Regions from separate parts of the Sporosarcina sp. AD_1 genome, predicted to be linked through region 3. Evidence: riboswitches for the same ligand, from Rfam matches in the RefSeq annotation. Region 3 holds a riboswitch; each other region holds the start of a gene.
What was found. Region 3 has a riboswitch for thiamine pyrophosphate ahead of tenA (thiaminase II). Riboswitches for the same ligand answer to the same signal wherever they lie in the genome.
Positions count from the first base shown of each region.

Region 1: linked by a shared signal. The riboswitch ahead of ACSW3C_RS17575 (YkoF family thiamine/hydroxymethylpyrimidine-binding protein) and the one ahead of tenA (thiaminase II) in region 3 are both predicted to bind thiamine pyrophosphate.
Region 2: linked by a shared signal. The riboswitch ahead of thiT (energy-coupled thiamine transporter ThiT) and the one ahead of tenA (thiaminase II) in region 3 are both predicted to bind thiamine pyrophosphate.

Region 1 covers NZ_JBPVIR010000010.1:49,001-53,905, reverse strand. The annotation lists gene ACSW3C_RS17595 (arsenic transporter) at 1-19, shown strand, start outside; gene ACSW3C_RS17590 (DUF2935 domain-containing protein) at 297-728, shown strand; gene ACSW3C_RS17585 (hypothetical protein) at 864-1,154, opposite strand; gene ACSW3C_RS17580 (hypothetical protein) at 1,339-1,479, opposite strand; TPP riboswitch at 1,652-1,756, shown strand; gene ACSW3C_RS17575 (YkoF family thiamine/hydroxymethylpyrimidine-binding protein) at 1,838-2,422, shown strand; gene ACSW3C_RS17570 (ECF transporter S component) at 2,424-3,005, shown strand; gene ACSW3C_RS17565 (ABC transporter ATP-binding protein) at 2,998-4,368, shown strand; gene ACSW3C_RS17560 (energy-coupling factor transporter transmembrane component T family protein) at 4,349-4,905, shown strand, end outside.
Region 2 covers NZ_JBPVIR010000014.1:9,654-14,558, reverse strand. The annotation lists gene ACSW3C_RS19140 (M3 family oligoendopeptidase) at 1-960, opposite strand, end outside; gene ACSW3C_RS19135 (tryptophan-rich sensory protein) at 1,122-1,835, shown strand; gene thiT (energy-coupled thiamine transporter ThiT) at 1,874-2,431, opposite strand; TPP riboswitch at 2,515-2,615, opposite strand; gene ACSW3C_RS19125 (magnetosome magnetite crystal formation protein family) at 2,718-3,059, shown strand; gene map (type I methionyl aminopeptidase) at 3,168-3,914, shown strand; gene ACSW3C_RS19115 (DEAD/DEAH box helicase) at 4,756-4,905, opposite strand, start outside.
Region 3 covers NZ_JBPVIR010000005.1:312,644-317,548, reverse strand. The annotation lists gene thiD (bifunctional hydroxymethylpyrimidine kinase/phosphomethylpyrimidine kinase) at 1-814, opposite strand, end outside; gene thiM (hydroxyethylthiazole kinase) at 811-1,686, opposite strand; gene tenA (thiaminase II) at 1,614-2,300, opposite strand; TPP riboswitch at 2,404-2,511, opposite strand; gene ACSW3C_RS12100 (helix-turn-helix domain-containing protein) at 2,578-3,126, opposite strand; gene ACSW3C_RS12095 (MFS transporter) at 3,258-4,586, shown strand; gene ACSW3C_RS12090 (ornithine cyclodeaminase family protein) at 4,607-4,905, shown strand, end outside.

The DNA.
Region 1 (4,905 bases), on a different contig from region 3:
ACAGCTGGTATTTCTGTAATTGGGATGCACGGATCCATGGAGCGGATTCAGTATAGTTCTCATACTGTGTAGTTACTACTATATAAATATCCAAACACGAGTAAGAGCTACATTAATGAATTAGGAGAGTACAAATTAGTTTCTGGCGGCTAAAGGGAATACGAATAGGTTTCTGTAAAGACAGACAGTAAAACTAGCTAAGACAAATCGTATATAAAATATGTCGGGTGATTCCTGGCATATCATTCCTCTGCAGTTCATACAGTAACATGTACTGTGGAGGAAGGGGATCGTGCATGCAATATTATTATGGAAATCAAATGCCTTTGCGTTTGCTGGACGAGGCGGAGTTCTGGAAACACCAGGAGGCGGAGCACACCGAAGTTATTCGGGAGGCACTGGATGGACTGGAGCCGGAATATGTGCAAGCCCTAAAAGAGTGGGAACAAGCGTTGACGGAAACTCATCAGCAAGTCGTGAGTTACGTGGAAACGGTCAATCGGATGGGGTATACATTTGAGGAACTCCAAGAGCAAGTAACAGAACTGATAAAATACTGCCTGGACGAGAGCTTAAAGTTTATTGACCTATGCCGAGAAATTGAAGTAAACAGCGCCGCAGCGAAGGATAACCCGTTCGCAAAGACACTCCTCAATCACATTATTCGAGAATCCGAATATTTTGTCGGAATCGCCAGGATTATTTTATATGGAAATCCGTCGGCTTAAAAAGTGTTCTAGAATAGTATTAAGAGAATAATGTTTAACGCACCTGCAAACGTGGAATAGATAATAGGTGGTTTACATGAAGGCAGGTGATAGATATGTCAAAACAATGGAATTTTATCTTTGAAAACAAACTAATTACAGTATATGCCAAAGATAAAGAGCATGCAGAAGAAAAAGCGCGTGCGATATATGAGGATTTACAAAAGAATGCAAGTTAAGAAGCACCGGCCGGGAGGATGGCTGGTGTTTTTTAATTTTATTGGGCGGGGTACCGGGCTGACGCCAGATAATCCGGCTTAACGCTAATAAATCAAAACGAACGCCAATAATTCCAGCTGAACGCCAATAACTCCGTCTGAACGCCAATAAATCAAAATGAACGCCAATATCTCCGTCTGAACGCCAGAAAATCAAAATGAACGCCAATAACTCCGGCTGAACGCCAATAAATCAAAATGAACGCCAATAACTCCAGATGAACGCCAATAAATCAAAATGAACGCCAATAACTCCAGCTGAACGCCAGAAAATCAAAATGAACGCCAATAACTCCAGCTGAACGCCAATAAATCAAAATGAACGCCAATAACTCCGTCTGAACGCCAGAAAATCAAAATGAACGCCAGATAATCCGGCTGAACGCCAGAAAATCAAAATGAACGCCAGATAACCCGGCTGAACGCCAGAAAATCAAAATGAACGCCAGTAAACTAAAACAAATCCTAAGACCCTTCCTATCTATCAAGCCCAACTGCCGGCGTCCAGTCTCACCTCTCTAAATATCAACAACTAGCCGACCCAAATTGTCATTTTCCAGGCGCTCTCCATTAATTCAACAACGAGCACCTCAACAATCCGCCCTGTTTACAATCACTCCCCCATGTACTATACTGATGGCAATCATAAAATTGAACTACATACCGTTTCTGCACTAGGGGTGCCGTTTTTGGCTGAGATGTGAGCGTGGCTCCGATCCCTTATGACCCGATCAGGATAATGCCTGCGTGGGGAAGTGTAGTGACTTTCCCTTTGTTTGCAAATGGACAAGTGGCTACATCTCCTCGGATGTAGTCTCTTTTTTTATGAAAAATTCAGAGGGGGTTTTGACCATGCTATGTGGTACGAGTCCAATTGTCGGATTCCGGTTTTCGCTGTATCCGATGGCAGATGATTTTGTTTCGATTATTAAGGGGGCGCTGGAGGAGACGGATACGTCGGCTGTTTGGATGCATACGGATGATGTGTCCACGGTGATCCGCGGGAAGCAGGCGCATGTTTTCAATGTGGCGAAGGCACTGACACTGCTCGCGGCAAAGAGTGGAAAGCACGTTGCCCTATCCGGCACGTTTTCTGCAGGCTGTCCGGGCGATAGTGCGGGAGATGCCTATTTAGAGGTTGACGATGAATTATTGAATACGGATGACACGAAACAGTATGTGTCCTCCCAGTTTGCTTTGTATCCGATGAATAATCCTTCTTATATGGATATAATTTATCGCGAAGTGGACCGTGCGAAGGAGCAGGGTGTCTTTAATGAGTCGATGCATTACGCAAGCGGCATCCATGGCGATATTCATGAGGTGTTCGCGTTCTATGAAGAAGCCTTTACAAATGCGCGATCTGACCAGCATCGCCATCTTGTCATGACGGTGTCCATGAGCATCAACAGTCCTTCCCATGAAGGAGGACGCTAATATGCTTGCGAAGTGGAAGCTGAAAGAAGTCGTTTTGATGGCTTTGTTTTCTGTCGTGTTTGGTATCGTCTATTTATTGTTTTTGCATGTCGGTAATATTTGGTCTGGCTTTATCGGGCCGATTGCGTATGAATGGATTTTCGGTATTTGGTTCATCGTGTCGATCATTTGTATGTATATTATCCGGAAACCTGGAGCCGCTGTCATTTCGGAAACCATTGCAGCTGCAATCGAGGTGCTCCTTGGGAATGCAGTCGGGCCGCGTTTAATTTTATCCGGACTCATTCAAGGGCTAGGGGCGGAAGCTGCTTTTGCGGCAACTGGCTATAAACGTTTTACGCTGCCTGTTCTTATGTTGGCGGGGGTTGGTTCCTCCATTTTCAGTTTCGCTTATGGCTATCTGCTCGGCGGGTTTTCAGTATTCCAACCGGGTTATATTCTTTTAATGCTCGGTATCCGAATTGCGAGTGGGGCGCTCATTGCCGGTGTCGGCGGGAAGTTTGTCGTGGATGGTTTGCTGGCGACTGGGTCGCTTCGGGGCTATCCGATTGCACGGGCTGTGAAGGGTGACGCGCGTGCATGATGTCATTGCGTTTCAATCGGTCTCTTTTCGGTATCCGGATGAAACGGCGTGGTTAGTCGAAGACCTTTCGTTTTCCATTCAGGCAGGGGAGCGGGTTGTCCTCACGGGACCGAGCGGTTGCGGTAAATCAACGATCCTCTATGTAATCAACCGGCTGTATCCGGAAAACTGCGATGGGAAATTGAAAGGCCGTGTCTTGATATTCGGAAAGGACGCCCATGAATATGTCCCGGGCGAGGTAAATCGCCGAATTGCGACGGTCTTCCAAGACCCTGACTCCCAATTTTGCATGCGCACAGTCGAAGAGGAGCTGGCGTTCACTCTCGAAAACTTGCGGACGCCGCGATCTGAAATGGATGGGAAAATAGAAGACGTTTTGCGATTAACCGGGCTGACTGATTTTCGTCATGCGGTTATCCAGCAATTATCAGGCGGGGAAAAGCAACAGATTGCGCTCGCTTGTGCTTTGATCATGGAACCTGAAATCCTGTTGCTCGATGAACCACTCTCTCATTTGGATCCGATCTCTGCCCAGTCCTTTGTCTGTTTGCTTGACCGATTGCAGCAGGAACGCGGATTTACTGTTGTGGCAATTGAGCATCGCTTGGATTTATGGGAACGATTTTTTAATCGGGAAATCGTGCTGCAAGGACAGCAGCAACTAAGCGAAATAAAAAAGCGTACACCTTCTATTCGAAAGGAATGTGCTTTGCGGGTAGAGAAACTGTGCACGTCTACCTTTCTCCAGCAAGCTTCTTTTACACTTCAAAAGGGAGAAATAGCTGTACTGGCAGGTGCTAATGGGAGCGGGAAGTCAACGATGCTGAAAGCGCTCGCCGGTTTGATTCCAGCGAAAGGGACGGTCGCTCCGAAGGCATTAGGATATGTTCCACAATCTCCGGAGTTTCTTTTCATTACTACAACAGTGGAAGAGGAGATCGCTTACGGAGGAGGAGAGAGGTCACGTGAAATAATGGAGGCGATGCAACTGGAGCAGGTTGCCGGTTCCCACCCGTTCGCTGTGAGCCACGGGCAGAAACGGCGTGTTGCCATTGCGGCTATGCTTAGCGACGGGCGGGATGTCATTTTAATGGACGAACCTACCTCCGGCCAAGATGCCGTTTCGTTGCAGGAGCTGTCACGCTTGATTGACGAAAGAGCCAAGGAAGGCACGGCGTTTCTCATTGTCACTCATGATATGAAGTTTGCTTATGCGATTGCGGACCGTATTCTGTTAATGAGAGATGGGAGATTGACAGGTGCGTTTCATGCAGAAGATGTTTGGAGAAAACCGGAATTGCTGAAAGACCACCGTTTGATGGCTCCGAAGGGAGTGGCAGAATATGAAGCAAGCTTTGCATAAGATGAATCCTTCTGTGAAATTCCTTGTCATCACTGTTTGCATGCTGACATTGGCGTTTTTCTTTAATCCGTGGACTCCGTTGATTTGCTGGGGCGGGGTCATCCTGTTGCAGCTTTGCTTCAGTTCGATCGATTGGAAGAAATGGCTGTTGTTCATGATTCCCTTTTTAATCATGTCATTTGGATACTTTTGGACAACGATTGTTTTTGCAGAGGACCGGACTGGCGATGTCGTCTGGTCGGTGTTTCAGTACGACATCACGAGAACACAGCTGGACCATGCGTTATCGCTTAGCTTCCGGGTGTTGGCATTTGCCGGTTTATCCCTGCTTTTTGCATTCACAACGGATCCAACAAAGTTCATTTTAAGTCTCATGCAGCAATTAAAGCTGTCTCCTAAAATCGCTTATAGTATATTAGTCGGCTATCAATTCCTACCTGTTATGAAAGACGAATTCGTCTATATTCAACAGGCTCATCGGTTGCGTGGAGCTGTCCGAGATAAGAATGCTATAGTCCGCCTTTGGAATTTGAGACG
Region 2 (4,905 bases), on a different contig from region 3:
CGCGCCTTCCTGGTACTCCATTTTCTTTGTAGAAGAAGTGACAGGCGCATCTAAGTCGAACCAGTCCATTTTGTCGGTTCCAAGCAATTCAGCTTTCCGGTTTAAATAATCTACGAACGGACCTTTATTCGCACTGATGGCGCCCCACATTGCATCAAGTGTATCCTGGCTCATGCGGTTACGCATCAATGGTTCCATCAAGACAGAATCCCATCCACGTTTTTTATAGGTGGCAAGGCGGAAGCCTGCTAAATGATTCAACGTCGTAGCAAAGAAGTCCTCTTTTTCTGTCCAAATATCCTCTAAAGCTTCAAATGAAGTCTTCCGGACAGCACGCTCCTCATGAGAGCTTAAATTGTTTGCTTGTCCAACTGAAAGGATCTTCTCTTCACCATCCACCTTCAGCTTAACCTTAATATCACCGATTAATTGATTGTAAAACTGACCCCATCCGTGGTAGCCGTCCACGCTCAAAGCTGTAATCAGGCTTTCCTCTTCTTGAGACAGCTTCATCTTCACTTCTTCTCTCCATTCACTGAGGATGAATGTGAAGTCTTTCAATTGGTCCGTCTGCAGCAATTGCTCCCATACGTCAGTTTCCGTCTGAGCTAACTTTTGTTGCAGCCCAAGATCAGCCGTAGCAAAACGTGCGCTTAACGACATAGTTTCTGCCTGCAGGACAAGCGCTTTCTTGTCTGTCGTGTCAGCTGCGAGGAAACATCCGATAACAGCTCCCGCTTGTCTCAAATGCAATGTGGTGTCTTTTACCTCTTCAAGCAGTTGCAGAACCCGACCGGCATCTTCTTTTGAAGTCGGTGTCTGGAAAGCCTCAATGCTTTTTTCCAGTACACTTATTTTATTCGATGCTTCGTCCAAATGCGAGCGAAGTTCTTCCGATTCACTGCCCCCCTTGAAAAACACATCTAAATCCCATACTTGAGAATATGCTAATTTAGTCAACGTCATTTCCCCCAAATCATTTAGTTATTTTTTCAACAATTCCGGTTTTATTATACCATGAATATTCGGGAATCGAAATAAACGATTTGTTAAGGAATTTTCATACTTTCACGAGCACTTCTGCTCATTCCTCTGTATACTTAGGGATAGGAGGATTACGTATGGCAAAATCACTTATTATGGCGCTTTCCCTGCTTGCACTCATCCTATTGACTATTATCGGGAACTTCGTCTCCATCAATGGCAGTACAACAACTGAAATTACCAATCGGATCCCCGTTCTTTTTATTCCGGCTAACTATGTCTTCATCATATGGGGCGTCATTTACGGGCTGCTCTTTTACTGGATCTTCAAAGGGACTTCCGATAAACGTCTGAGAGTAAGAAGAACTGTACTTTTCACTTCCGCATGCGCTTCTCAAATCGCTTGGATCTTGTTATGGCATTTCGAACTGTTTAGCTGGGCGCTTCTTGCCAAAAGCATGTTGGTGGCCCTGTTATTGCTCCTCTACTTCACGTACCCGAAACGAGAGAACACAATAACCGGCCGCGTACCGATTGCCGCGTTCCTTGCCTGGGCTTCATTCGGATGGATTACCAATCTTAGCTATTTGCTAATGCTTCATGAATGGAGCGGCTGGGGTTTAAGCGACCCCCTCTGGACGGTTATTTACATGACGGTGGCAACAGCTGGCGCGTTACATTTTATGTACCACCACAGAGATTATGTATGTAATCTGATCTTCATTTGGAGTTTCATCGGAATTGCTGTAAAAAATGGGACGGAGGAATTGTTCGTTTCAGCAGCCGCCATTTTCTTGACGGCCGTGCTGGCAGCAAGCTTCCTGTTTGTCAGAGAGATGAAAAGGGAATAAAAATGCCACTCTTCCTTTGTAGAAGAGCGGCATTTTTTCTATGTGCGTTGTATGAGGCGCGGTGCAGTTGTGAACAATAATACAGCAGCCGTGGCACAGATGATAATGGATGGGATCATGTACCAACCATTATATACAAGTGAATATATCCAGACAGGCTGATCACCGGCGTATTCGGAAAAGAATACGACTCCACCGATCACATGTGCCATATATCGAAGAAGACCTCCCAGGACGGTTCCTACAATGATTGCAGCAGCCATGGAGCCTTTATTTCCGGCCTTCCTGCTTTTATTGAGCCACCCAAATGTGACCCCAGCAAGCCCGACGAAAGTATAAGCACCAAAGTAGTCAAGAAAGGCTTGGACTGGGTGGATGACATACCCTCCTATAGCTGCTTGCAGAATGCCAGTCAATAGACCCGTTAACATTCCTCCAGCTATCCCCCAACGATACGCCATGATGATGACCGGCAGCATGGAAAGAGTCACAGAACCTCCTTGGGGCATCTTAAATAATGTAAGATTGTCGAGCACAAAAGAAAGTGCTCCAAGTATTGCAACTTCCAACAATAATTGTAGACGTTTACGATCCAATCTACTTCTCCTCCTCCTAGTTTTGGAGGGATACGGGAAGACAAAAAAAAGACATCCCGGATAGAACCGAGACATCAAATCATGTCAGTTTCCATCCACATCCCTACGCAAGTATGAACTTACAGGTTCGAAGGGTCAGGACAAAATGTCCACTCTCAGCCAAACGGCCCCCCTTGTGGTCTTGTAATTCAATTGTCGATATCATTGTATATGATAAATGACTTATAAACAAGATGATTAGAAGAAGCGTTTATTATCTAAGTCTTCTGTTAACGGAGGTATTTCAATGGACAATAATAAAATTCTTTCCGCTCTATGCTATTTCAGTATTTTTTTCGCACCACTTCTACTGCCTGTCATCGTCTACTTTATTACAAACGAACGTGAAGTGAAAACACACGCCAAACGTTCATTGATTTCCCATTTGGCACCTGTTGTCGTCCTGATCGCAGGGTTCGTCATTCTGTCTCTTTCTCTCGTCTCCTTTGAGAATCGAATGACCAGCTTAATGACCGGCCAATTCGATTTCTGGAGCCTGGTTCCTTTCCTCTTCATGGCTGTTTACGGCGTCCTGTCACTCGTTATCATCGTTTGGAATGTATACCAAGGGGTAAAGGTGCTGAGATAAGACAGCCCCCTTTGCATACAATAAAAAAAGCATCATCGCTTTGCGAACTCCAATCGTATGATATAGTAGTGGATGGAAAAGTAAGGCGGAAGAAAGGACTTGGAAACGATGATAGTTAAAACAAATGAAGAAATAGAAGCGTTGAAAAAAATAGGGCGCATTGTCGCTGAAATACGGGAAGCCATGAAAGAAGCAGCTGTCCCTGGCATTACTACAAAAGAACTGGACGAACTTGGCGGACGCCTGTTCCAAGAAAAAGGGGCCGTCTCAGCTCCAATCGACCAATACGATTTCCCTGGGTACACATGCATCAGCGTCAACCATGAAGTGGCGCACGGCATTCCAGGCTCCAAAGTGATCCAAGACGGCGACCTCGTCAACATCGACGTATCCGGCTCATACGGCGGCTACTTTGCTGACACCGGCATTTCCTTCGTAGTCGGCACCCCGGATGAAAGAAAACAAAAACTATGCGACGTCGCCAAAACTTCATTCGATCGCGCCATGACAAAAGTCAAAGCCGGCTCCCGTCTAAATCAAATCGGAAAAGCTGTCGAGCGTGAAGCAAAAGAACACGGCCTCACCGTCATTAAAAACTTGACTGGCCACGGAATCGGCACATCCTTGCACGAAGAGCCCCAGCATATTCTGAACTACTATGATGCATGGGACAAAACCTTGATGAAAGAAGGAATGGTCCTCGCCGTAGAACCTTTCATCTCGGAAAAAGCAGAGCATATCGTCGAATTAAGCGACGGCTGGACATTCGCCACACCAGACAAATCACTCGTCGCCCAAATCGAACATACCATCATCGTCACAAAAGATGAACCGATTATTCTAACTCAATTGTAATTGGAAAAGACCGACTTCGTTCGGTCTTTTTTATTTTGTGCATGGAGTTCGATTGTATTCTCGGTTAGTCGTGCGGTTAGGGGAAGCATACGAGCGGTTGGCGAGGATATACGAGAGGTTCGGGTCCACTTACGAGCGGTCTTTTGAATAATCGAGCGGTATGGGAAATATACGAGTGGTTGTACGGCTGAATCGAGAGGTACGGAGAATATACGAGCGGTTAACTCACTTTATCGAGCCGTTCGGAAATTGCCGAGAGGTTAACATAAGCAGGATGGAGGATCGAGTTATGATCGGTATATCCGGTTACTCGTGAGGTGCAGGAAAACATACGAGAGGTTCGGGTCCACTTACGAGCGGTCTTTTGAATAATCGAGCGGTATGGGAAATATACGAGAGGTTGCACGACTGAATCGAGAGGTACGGAGAATATACGAGCGGTTATCTCACTTAATCGAGCGGTTCGGAAATTGCTGAGAGGTTTAACATGAGCAAGATGGAGGATCAAGTAACGATCGGTATCTCCGGTTACTCATGAGGTGCAGGAAAACATACGAGCGGTTGGCGAGGATATACGAGAGGTTCGGGTCCACTTACGAGCGGTCTTTTGAATAATCGAGCGGTATGGGAAATATACGAGTGGTTGTACGACTGAATCGAGAGGTACGGAGAATATACGAGCGGTTAACTCACTTAATCGAGCGGTTCGGAAATATGCAAGCACTGCCCCTGCTTATTCGAGCACTCAACTAAATATACAAGCAATCTGTCAGCTTAAACGAACCCTCCCCCCTTCATTTCAATCAAAAAAGGAGACCATCTCAGGCCTCCTGTTTATTGCTTATTTTCGTTTTTTCTTGCTTTGTGCTTTCCCGGAGTTTGTTTTTTGGCTGGATGGCTGGGCTTTTGTTTTTGCGTTGCCTTCCATCAGCTTGCCTTGATACCAGATTTTCTGGACGGGCTTGAATTCCTTGGTGAGTTTTCGGTAGTC
Region 3 (4,905 bases):
CTCTCGACTCGACATCTCCACGCAAACGGAATGCTGCATGGTTCGTCGGGCCATGCCCGTTTCCGATGGATAGCCCGTCTTCAATTGCTGCTTGGATGAAATATTTCGCGACAGTCACCGCTTCGCTTACTGGCTTTCCTTTTGCTAATTCTGCTGTGATGGCAGCTGCGAAGGTGCATCCTGTTCCATGAGTGTCCTTCGTTTCAACTCGTTTCGTTCGCAGCAACAAGCGTTCACCCGTGTTGCTAATAAAAAGATCCTCCGCAAATTCCGTATCCTTTCGATGGCCGCCCTTTACTACAATCGCTTGCGTTCCTATCTCAAGCAGTTTATGCGCCGCCCGTTCCATATCGGAAAGAGTATGAATCGGCATACCGGTCAATGTCTCCGCTTCCGGGATATTTGGCGTCAGCACGGCGGCATTTGGAAGTAAATACTCCTTAAGTGCGTCGATAGCTGATTGTTGCAGCAGGGAGGCGCCTCCTTTCGCAATCATCACAGGGTCGATCACAAGTGGAAAGGCAGGATAGCTGCACAACGTCTCGGCAACTGCCTTAATTATTTCGGCAGAGAACAACATCCCTGTTTTTGCGGCACCTACCGTAAAATCAGAAAGGACAGCATCAAGTTGAGCGGTCACAATGTCGCATTCTATTGGCTGAACTGCATGGACACCAAGTGTATTTTGGGCAGTAACTGCGGTCAATACGGACGTTCCGAATGTACCGAGCTCTTGGAATGTCTTTACATCTGCTTGAATCCCAGCACCGCCGCCACTATCGGAACCGGCAATTGTCAATGAAACAGGTATCATCTTCGTACCCCCTCCAGCTGGATTTGTGAGGAATCAATCAAAGATCCGTCCAATGAATGGAGAGCGTTCAACAAATGGATCGAAAAATCCCCTGGACCTTCCGCCCTGGCTGCGGCCCATTCGCCTGCCTTTTTATAAAAGGCGAGAGCTGAAGCTACGGCATTCTTCGCATCGGCAGGTGCTGATGCCAAAAATGCAGCACATACCGCGCTTAGCAGACAGCCCGCCCCTGTAATTCGTGTCATAAGTGGATGGCCGCCGGTAATTCGCATAATTGTTTCGCCATCGGTCACAACATCCACCTCACCAGTTACTGCCACAAGGCAGCGATGCTGTTGAGCCAATTTCTGTGCAACGGCGGCAATGTCAGCTGAACCTGATCCGGCATCCACTCCTTTTGCAGTCCATTCGACATTTGCCAGAGCGGCAATCTCGCCGGCGTTTCCTCGAATCAACATAACATCAAGAGTCTGCAACAATCTCTCAACTGCTCGTTTGCGAAACGGCGTAGCACCGGCACCGACGGGATCGACAATGACTGGTTTTCCATGTTTATTCGCGCTTTTGCCTGCCTCGATCATGGCCTCCAACTTACTCGCATCGAGCGTTCCAATGTTCAATAAAGTACAAGAGGAGAGGGCGGCAATATCAGCCGCTTCCTCGAAAGCATCCGCCATGATGGGCGAAGCGCCGAGTGCAAGCAAACCATTTGCTTGGAAATTAGCGACTACGATGTTCGTCATACAATGGATGAGTGGATTGTCCGCGCGCAGTTTATAAACGAAATTCACTTCACGGCTCATCTGAGAATCACATCTTCTTCTGCAGTAGCCCACTGTTCTTTTGTCCAAGCCATCTCCCAAAATTGCCATTCATAATGGCTGCTTTTAATAAAATGGGCTTTCACTTCTTCACGCCTTGCCGGAGACAGCGACTCCGTCAGTTGATTCAAGCGCGTGATTTGTTCAGTTGTGGCCGCTTCAAACCATTCCGAGCTATAGGTAGCAATCCATTTGTCATAGATTGGATGATTGGGCTTGGCGTCTTTCAAACGCTCTCCAATTTCATAATAAAGCCAGTAACAAGGAAGCAAAGCAGAAAGTGTCGCAGCGAGATCCCCTTCCATTGCAGCTCTGTATAAATGCGAAGTATACGCATACGCCGCAGGAGCCGGCTTGAATTCCGCCAAATCTCGTTCTGTCACACCGAGCAGGTCGAAAAATCCTTCATGCAATGAGATTTCCGCTCCGCAAGTCTCCTCCGCATGCTGTGCGAAACGTTTAACAGTCGGAAGGTCTTGAGCCTGTACGGCCGCCAGCGCATGCACTTTCGCGAAATGCGTTAAGTAATAGGAATCCTGCAATACGTAATAGCGAAACACGTCTTCCGGCAATGTTCCTTCAGCAAGACTTCGAACGAAAGGGTGTTCAAAGCTCGCTTCCCAAATGGCGTCACATTCTTTCCGTACCTCTTCACAAAATGTCATCTCCAACCACTCCTTTGTCTTGTTGGAAAACCAAAAAAGCCGCCTTCATTCAACACAACGTTGAAGAAAGCGGCTCGCAAATCAGGCGGAATATCCCCTAGGAAGACGTGCGAATCCACTTCCCTCCGCTGGTATGATCCAGATCAGGTTCAAAGGGTCCATGTATTCATACACGTCTCAGTCTTTCACAAAGACTCCCCTAGTGGTCTATCCTTTTTAGTTTTCACCATCACTATAACACAGTTTCCAAGTTTATCAAGCAGGGAAGAGGAACCAGTTATGTAGCGCTCGGTTTTCCCGTATCCGAACTAACACAGAGAAATACAACGTCCGCATCGCTCCGGTTATACCAGTAATGCGATTCCTGAGCACTGTAAAATAACGACTCTCCTTTAGTCAGCTCATGCTGGTTTCCCGCAACTTCGACTGAGAGAATGCCATCCAGTACATATACAAATTCCTGTCCAGAGTGGATAATCGGCTGCCCGCCATCTTCGCCAGGTTCGAGCGTCACACGCATCGGCATGAAATCCAGCGAATCCAATCCAGGCGCCAAGTTTTGATAATGGATGCCAGACGTGGCAATCCGGTCAATCATCAAGGATCCGCCGGGCTGTTCAGGCGCCTCCTCGTCAAAAAAATGGCCGGGACTGACATGGAGGACCATCGCAATTTTCTTTAACGATTCAAGTGTAGCTGACGATTTACCCCGTTCCAGCTGGGATAGGAAACTGATCGAGAAGCCGGTTGCATCCGCGATTTCCTTCAGCGTCAGCTCTCTTTGTTTCCTGATGGATCTGATCTTTAGACCCAGTTCCTTTGACATCCAAGTCGCATCCTTTTTTCAGAAATTAATTTCAAATAAAAATTCGATATTGACAGACTACTATTTGTTGATTAACATTATAACAAAATTGAAGTGACACTTCAATTTACAGTAACTTAGGGGGTAAGTGTATGGAGAAAAGGGATATGAGAAGGGTATTAATTGCAAGTTTAGTTGGAAGCTCCATCGAATGGTTCGATTATTTCCTTTACGGTACCGTGGCGGCTCTTGTCTTTAATACGATGTTTTTCGTTTCGGAAGATCCGTCGATCGGTTTAATACTAGCGTATGCCTCATTTGCATTGTCGTTTTTCATTCGTCCGCTTGGGGGAGTCATTTTTAGTCATATCGGGGATAAAATCGGACGCAAGAAAACGCTTGTTTTGACTTTAAGCCTCATGGGGATTGCGACATTTGGAATGGGGCTGCTGCCTACCTATTACGCGATCGGCATTTGGGCACCGATTCTATTGATCACCTTGCGGCTTATTCAAGGGCTGGGCATCGGGGGCGAGTGGGGAGGCGCCATGTTGCTCGCTGTTGAATATGCACCGAAGGAGAAGCGCGGTTTCTTTGGTTCCGTTCCGCAAATGGGCGTCACAATTGGAATGGTACTTGGAACGTTCGCTTTGTCTATAATGACTTTGCTTCCGGAAGAAGCCTTCATGAGCTGGGGATGGCGTGTGCCGTTCCTATTAAGTTCCTTGCTCGTCTTGTTTGGTCTTTGGATCCGCAAAGGCATTGAGGAAACGCCTTCATTCCGGGAAGTGAAAGCAAAGGGATCCATTCCAAAGGTGCCGGTTGTCGATACATTTAAATACCATTGGCGTGAAGTTCTAATAGCCATCGGAGCAAAAGTTGTCGAGACGGCGCCGTTTTATATTTTCGGGACATTCGTCGTTTCTTACGCAACGCAGCATGTAGGGCATTCGAACAATGAAGTGCTTATGGCTGTCATGGTCGCAACGATTATTACAACGATCTTGATTCCAATTATGGGACGCCTATCTGATAAGGTTGGCAGAAAACCGCTATATGTGTACGGAACGATTGCGATGGGACTCTATGCGTTTCCGTATTTCTGGATGCTGCATCAAGGTTCGAACCTGATGATGTTCATTGCGACAATCGTTGGACTTGGCATCATCTGGTCGCCGATTACGGCTGTACTCGGAACGATGTTTTCGGAAATCTTTTCAGCTGAAGTCAGATATACGGGCATTTCACTTGGGTATCAAATTGGAGCAGCATTAGCAGGGGGGACAGCGCCTTTGATTGCTACAGCATTGCTACTGAAGTTCAATAATTCGTATGTCCCGGTTGCTTTATATATCATTTTTACGGCCGGCCTATCACTGCTTGCCATTTGGGCGGTTCGTGACCGGAGAGACCAGCACTTAGACGACATAACAGCAGTTCCTGCGGAAAAGACAACGATTGGCAATAAAGAGTTCAGCTAAGAAAAAGAAAGAGGGATCATATGATTACAATGAATGAAGCGCAAATAATGGAAATGTACGGCATGAAAGACGCCGTGCGAGATGTAGCAGATGTGCTCCATTCACTTGCGGCCGGAAAGGTGGAAAACCCGCCACGGACAGTCATTGAGTTCCCCGGGCAAGATGCTTCCATTCTTTATATGCCTTGTGCAGATTTGGCCGAAGGCATCGCGACAAATAAAACTGTGTCCATTTTCCCGGGAAATCCCAAAACGAATGGCATGCCAACGACCCAAGGGGTAATTTTAGTCACGAATGCCACGGATGGCCGGCATCTCGC